Regions from separate parts of the Mycolicibacterium mucogenicum DSM 44124 genome, predicted to be linked through region 2. Evidence: riboswitches for the same ligand, from Rfam matches in the RefSeq annotation. Region 2 holds a riboswitch; the other holds the start of a gene.

Region 1 (3,399 bases), 1.0 Mb from region 2:
ACGGCAGCATCCCGGCACTGCAGGCCGCGTCCGGTGCGCTGCCGCTGGCGGTCAGCATCGATGAAGAGGGCGGCCGGGTGTCCCGGCTGAAGAAGCTGATCGGTCCGCAGGAGTCGGCGCGCGTGCTGGCGGCGACCAAGACCCCGGCCGAGGTCCAGGCCATCGCCAAGGACCGCGGACAGCAGATGAAGGACAAGTTCGGCATCACCGTCGACTTCGCGCCCGACGCCGACGTCACCGAAGAGCCCGACGACGAGGTCATCGGCGACCGCTCCTTCGGCTCGGACCCGCAGAAGGTGACCGAGTACGCCGGTGCGTACGCCGCGGGCCTGCGCGAGGCGGGGCTCGTCCCGGTGCTCAAGCACTTCCCGGGACACGGGCACGGCTCGGGCGACTCGCACACCGGTGGCGTCAAGACGCCGCCGCTGGAGGCGCTGAAGGACAACGACCTGGTGCCGTACCGGACGTTGACGACGCAGGAGCCCGTCGCCGTCATGGTCGGCCACCTGCAGGTGCCGGGCCTGACGCTCGGTGACGACCCGGCCAGTCTCAGCAAGCCGGCCTACGACCTGCTGCGCAGCGGCCAGTACGGCGGCCCGCCGTTCGACGGTGTCGTGTTCACCGACGACCTGACCGGCATGGCCGCCATCACCCAGCACTTCGGCGTGGCCGATGCGGCGCTCAAGGCGCTGCAGGCCGGCGCGGACGTCGCGCTGTGGATCACCACCGACGGGATCCCGGACGTGCTGGACAAGCTGGAGGCGGCCGCGAAGTCCGGGCAACTGGACCAGGCGCAGATCGACAAGTCGGTGCTGCGCGTCGCGGGCATGAAGGGGCCGGGCGCGAAATGCGTGAAGTGAGCCGCTCCTTGCCCGGCCCGATTTGCCGCACTCCTCAACGCGGCTCGTTCCTCACCGCTTGATCGTCGTCCGGCTACCCTGTTCCGATGGCAGGTGGAACCAAGCGGCTGCCGCGGGCCGTCCGCGAACAGCAGATGCTCGACGCCGCCGTGCAGATGTTCTCGGTGAACGGCTATCACGAGACCTCGATGGACGCGATCGCGGCGCAGGCCGAGATCTCCAAGCCGATGCTGTACCTCTACTACGGCTCGAAGGAAGAGCTGTTCGCGGCGTGCCTGGATCGGGAGCTGACGCGGTTCGTCGACACCGTCCGGGCAGACATCAACTTCGCCCAGAGCCCACGCGACCTGCTGCGTAACGCGGTGCTGTCGTTCATGACGTACATCGACCGCAACCGGGCGTCGTGGATCGTGCTGTACACGCAGGCCACCAGCTCGCAGGCGTTCGCCCACACCGTGCGCGAGGGCCGCGAGAAGATCATCGACCTGGTGGCGCGGCTGCTCAGCGCGGGTACCCGAAACCCGGAGCCGGACAGCGACTTCGAGATGATGGCCGTGGCCCTCGTGGGTGCGGGTGAGGCCATCGCGTCCCGCGTCAGCGCCGGCGACACCGACGTCAACGACGCCACCGAGCTGATGATCAATCTCTTCTGGCGTGGCCTGAAGGGCAAGCGCGCCGAGTCGTAGGTTTCTCGCGCTCCCGCGACGGTGCATACAGATCGCCCTCCCAGTGATTCTGGCGATCTGGTCGCACATTCGCGGTCCGTCAGCCCGTCCGGGGCTCTCTCCCTTGGCACCTTTCGCCCGGAGCCGTCAACTTTCCCTGACGCGTCAAGGAAAGTTGACCACTCCAAATCGCATGTGCCACAGGAAAGGACGACACGCCGCCGGCAGCGACACGCCGCCGCGGCGCTGGTATGGTCCGATTCGAGCTAGTCGAACCCAACGCGGTTGGGTCAGGGAATCCGGTGCGAAACCGGAACTGACGCGCAGCGGTAAGGGGGACAGGCGGAGCAACGGCCACTGGCCCCACGTGGGCTGGGAAGGCGCTCCGGCCTGGATGATCCCGAGTCCGAAGACCTGCTGGCTCGGGCTCTCGCGGCCTGGCGGCGCGAGGACCCGCCCACGCATGGACTCCGCGAACCGAGTCCCGGATCGGAAGGCGCCGCCGTGTCCCGACGCACCATTGTGCTTGTCGCACTGGTTGTTTCGCTCGTCTGCTCATGTGGCGGCCCGCGGGCGACCGGAACTGTCAATGCCAGAACCGCCGGCTATCCCGTCACGCTGGAGAATTGCGGGCGGACGGTGACGGTGAAGGCGCCGCCGCAGCGCGCGGTTTCGATCAATCAGCCGGCCTCCGAGCTGCTCCTGGCGCTCGGACTCGCCGACCGGATGGTCGGCACCGCGTCCTGGAGTGACGACGTCCGGCCCGACCTCGCCGCCGACAACGCCAAAGTGCCTGTGCTGAGCCGAGATTTCCCGTCGTTCGAGCGGGTGCTGAAAGAGAAACCCGACTTCGTGTACGCGACGTTCGACTGGTCGTTCACCGATCAGGGTGTCGCCCCGCGGGATCGGTTCGAGCGCCTCGGAGTGCCGACGTATCAGTCGTCCAGCGAGTGCGGCGGCCAGGACGCGGCGCAACAACGCCCGCTGACGCTCGACGACATGTACGCCGAAATCGGTGATATCGCCAAGGTTTTCGGTATCGCGGAGCGTGGTGACAAGCTGGTGTCGACACTGCAGGCGCGCATGGCGACCGCGACCGCCGGACTCAAGGCCGACGACGTCTCCCTGATGTGGTGGTACGCCGGTACCAGAACGCCGTACATCGCCGGCTGCTGCGGAGCGCCGGGCATCATCACCACGGCAGTGGGGGCGCGCAACGCGTTCGCCGACAACCGGCAGCTGTGGCCCGAGATTTCGTGGGAGGCCATCCTCCAGCGCGATCCCGACGTGCTGGTCCTCGCCGATCTCACCCGTGGCAAGGACGGTGACAGCGTCGCCGACAAGATCAAGTTCCTCGAAACCGACCCGGCGGCAACCAAGTTGAAGGCCGTGCGGGACAAGCGGTGGATCATCTTGCCGGCCAGCGCGATGGACCCGTCGCTGCGCAACGTCGACGCCGTCGAGACCGTCGCGTCCGGACTGCGCTCGTTCGGGCTGGGCGGGAAGTCCTGACGGCGGTGCGCACGGCTGCGATGACGCTGCTCGGCCTGGTGGTCCTGGCGCTGTCGATCGCGGCGGCCATGATCATCGGACCCGCCGACCTCGGCTTCGGTGACGTGTATGCCGTCGTCGCGCAACATCTTTGGGGCCGCCCGGCGGATGTCACGCCGATCGACGACGGCATCGTCTGGGAACTACGGTTGCCGCGCGCGTTGTTGGCCGCGATCTGTGGTGCGGGCCTGGGCATCTGCGGGGCGATCCTGCAGTCGCTGATGCGCAACCCGCTGGCCGACCCGTTCATGCTGGGCATCTCCTCCGGCGCGTCGACGGGAGCGGTGCTGGTCGTCGTGGCGGGTATCGGCGGTGCCTTGACG
Region 2 (3,399 bases):
GACGAGCTGCACACGCTCGTGGGTGCGGGTGCCGCCGAGGGCGCCATCGACGCCGCCAGCATCCTGAAGCCGAAGCTGGCCCGTGGCGAGCTGCAGACCATCGGTGCGACGACGCTCGACGAGTACCGCAAGTACATCGAGAAGGACGCCGCCCTCGAGCGCCGGTTCCAGCCGGTGCAGGTGGGTGAGCCGACCGTCGAGCACACCATCGAGATCCTCAAGGGTCTGCGTGACCGCTACGAGGCGCACCACCGCGTCTCCATCACCGACGGTGCGCTGGTGGCCGCGGCCACCCTGGCCGACCGCTACATCAACGACCGGTTCCTGCCGGACAAGGCCATCGACCTCATCGACGAGGCCGGCGCCCGCATGCGCATCCGCCGGATGACCGCTCCGCCAGACCTGCGCGAGTTCGACGAGAAGATCGCCGATGCCCGCCGGGAGAAGGAATCGGCCATCGACGCGCAGGACTTCGAGAAGGCAGCCCGGCTGCGCGACTCGGAGAAGACGCTGGTCGCCCAGCGCGCCGAGCGGGAGAAGCAGTGGCGTTCGGGTGATCTCGACGTAGTCGCCGAGGTCGACGACGAGCAGATCGCCGAGGTCTTGGGCAACTGGACCGGCATCCCGGTCTTCAAGCTGACCGAGGCCGAGACCACGCGCCTGCTGCGCATGGAAGATGAGCTGCACAAGCGGATCATCGGCCAGGTCGACGCCGTCAAGGCGGTCTCGAAGGCCATCCGGCGTACCCGCGCCGGCCTGAAGGACCCGAAGCGTCCGTCGGGCTCGTTCATCTTCGCCGGCCCGTCCGGTGTCGGTAAGACCGAGCTGTCGAAGGCGCTGGCCGAGTTCCTGTTCGGTGACGACGACGCGCTCATCCAGATCGACATGGGCGAGTTCCACGACCGCTTCACCGCGTCGCGGCTGTTCGGTGCCCCTCCGGGCTACGTCGGCTACGAAGAGGGCGGCCAGCTCACCGAGAAGGTGCGCCGCAAGCCGTTCAGCGTCGTGCTGTTCGACGAGATCGAGAAGGCCCACCAGGAGATCTACAACAGCCTCCTGCAGGTCCTCGAAGACGGCCGCCTGACCGACGGTCAGGGTCGCACCGTCGACTTCAAGAACACCGTGCTGATCTTCACCTCGAACCTCGGTACGAGCGACATCAGCAAGGCGGTTGGCCTCGGCTTCACCCAGGGCGGCGGCGAGAACAACTACGAGCGGATGAAGCTCAAGGTGCACGACGAGCTGAAGAAGCACTTCCGCCCGGAGTTCCTGAACCGTATCGACGACATCATCGTGTTCCACCAGCTGACGCAGGACGAGATCATCCAGATGGTCGACCTGATGATCGGCCGGGTCGGCAAGCAGCTGAAGGCCAAGGACATGGAGATGGAGCTGACCGACAAGGCCAAGGCACTGCTGGCCAAGCGCGGCTTCGATCCGGTCCTGGGTGCCCGCCCGCTGCGCCGGACCATCCAGCGCGAGATCGAGGACCAGCTCTCCGAGAAGATTCTCTTCGAGGAGGTCGGCCCTGGTCAGCTGGTCACCGTGGACGTCGAGAACTGGGACGGCGAGAGCAACAACACCGAGGATGCGGTGTTCACCTTCGCCGGCCGCCGCAAGGAATCGGCCGACCTGGCCGAGGCCGCTGCGACTGCCTCGGAGTAAACGTGCCGTAATCGATCACGAAAAATACCCTTCCCCGAACATCGGGGGAGGGTATTTTTCGTTGGGCGTGTATGTTCATCCCGTACGACGGTGCATGGAAGCCGGTGGAAATCCGGCACGGTTGCGCCACTGTGAGCCCTCTGCGGCGAGTCAGATCTTTCGCCGTCGTGCAGAACCGAACAATGTAGGGGCGCGTGACCCCGTAGGAGGTTTGACCATGACGAGTATTGCGGTTTCCAAGCCGGGCGTATCGACCAAGGCGCTTTCGGCCACCCGGGTGGCAGTGCTGCTCGGGGTGACGATTTTCCTGGCGATGCTGGCGTACTACCTCGTCGGCATCGACGAGGGCATGATGTCGATGTTCGGTAAGACCGTCGTGGTCCACGAGTGGGTGCACGACTCGCGGCACTTCCTCGGCTTCCCCTGCCACTGATCCACGGGACTTCTTGTGGAAATCCGCGTCATCGGGCGCGGAGCCCTCGCCGGTCTGATCGCCGGCATTCTGGGGTTCCTGTTTGCCCGGATTTTTGCTGAACCCACCATCGACAAGGCCATCGACTACGAATCCGGCCGCATGAACGTGCTCTCGACCGTTCATACGGCCATGGGTCATCCGGTCGAGCCGGACGGGCCGGAGCTGTTCAGCCGGTCCATCCAGTCGGGTATCGGTGCGGCCACCGGCATCATCGCGTTCTCCGTGGCGATGGGCGCGCTGGTCGCCGTCGCGTATCTGGTGCTGCACGGCCGGTTCGGCGTGCGGCCCAAGGTGCTGGGCTGGACCGTCGCCGGTTTCGGCTTCCTGGGTGTGTACCTGCTGCCGTTCGTGAAATACCCGTCGAACCCGCCTGCCATCGGCCACGAATTCACCATGGAGGCCCGCGGTTTCCTGTACCTGGGCATGGTGTGGGGATCGCTGACCCTGCTGGGCCTCGCGGTGTTCGCCGCGCGCAAGCTGTCCGCGAAGGTCGGCTGGGCGCGTGCCGTCGGAATCTCGGTGCTCGGATTCTTCGTGGTGTACGGCGGTCTGCTGGCGGCGCTGCCGTCGCTGGGTGATCTGGCCGCCAACGTCGAGCACGCGGGCGAGTTCGGCTTCGCGCGCGCCGCGACCGAGACGCCGCAGCCGATCACCAACACATTCGATACGCCGGTCACAGTCGACGGCAAGGTCTATGCCCCCGGGCAGTTGATCTACCCCGGATTCGACGCCGACCTGCTGTGGAAGTTCCGGTGGTACTCGCTGATCGACCAGGCGTTGATCTGGACGGTCATCGGGCTGGTGTTCGGCGGGCTCGTCGAGCGCTACCTCGGTGGCACCAGGAAGGCCGCACCGATGCAGGACGTGGCAGCCGCGCTCTGACGATTGCGGTTGCCGCGCACTACAGTTCGAGGCATACCGACACAGAAAGGCGGCAGCATGCTGGTTGTCACGACGAATGACCTGCCCGGGTGGGAGATTCAGCGGGTCTGCGGTGAGGTGTTCGGCCTCACCGTCCGGTCCCGGAACGCCTTCGCGCAGATGGGCGCCGGCTTCAAGGCGATGTTCGGCGGCGAGCTGCAGGGCATGACCAAGAATCTCGCCGAGAGCCGCAACGAAGCCATGGGCCGGCTGCTCCAGGAGTGTCACGCCCGCGGCGGCAATGCCATCATCGGGATGCGGTTCGACACCACCGAGATCGGCGATGTGTGGACCGAGATCTGCGCGTACGGCACTGCGGTACAAGCGGTTCCGGTCAC

What was found. A riboswitch is a leader RNA that binds a small molecule or an ion and turns the genes downstream of it on or off. The one in region 2 is predicted to bind cobalamin.
Region 1: it holds a riboswitch for cobalamin, as region 2 does, so the genes downstream of both, C1S78_RS01115 (ABC transporter substrate-binding protein) here and C1S78_RS25880 (CbtB domain-containing protein) in region 2, are expected to answer to the same signal.

Annotation. Positions count from the first base shown of each region.
Region 1 covers NZ_CP062008.1:248,655-252,053, forward strand. The annotation lists gene C1S78_RS01105 (glycoside hydrolase family 3 N-terminal domain-containing protein) at 1-860, shown strand, start outside; gene C1S78_RS01110 (TetR/AcrR family transcriptional regulator) at 947-1,546, shown strand; cobalamin riboswitch at 1,776-1,961, shown strand; gene C1S78_RS01115 (ABC transporter substrate-binding protein) at 2,030-3,037, shown strand; gene C1S78_RS01120 (FecCD family ABC transporter permease) at 3,058-3,399, shown strand, end outside.
Region 2 covers NZ_CP062008.1:5,316,682-5,320,080, reverse strand. The annotation lists gene clpC1 (ATP-dependent protease ATP-binding subunit ClpC) at 1-1,665, shown strand, start outside; adenosylcobalamin (AdoCbl) riboswitch at 1,735-1,881, shown strand; gene C1S78_RS25880 (CbtB domain-containing protein) at 1,883-2,098, shown strand; gene C1S78_RS25875 (CbtA family protein) at 2,114-3,022, shown strand; gene C1S78_RS25870 (YbjQ family protein) at 3,080-3,399, shown strand, end outside.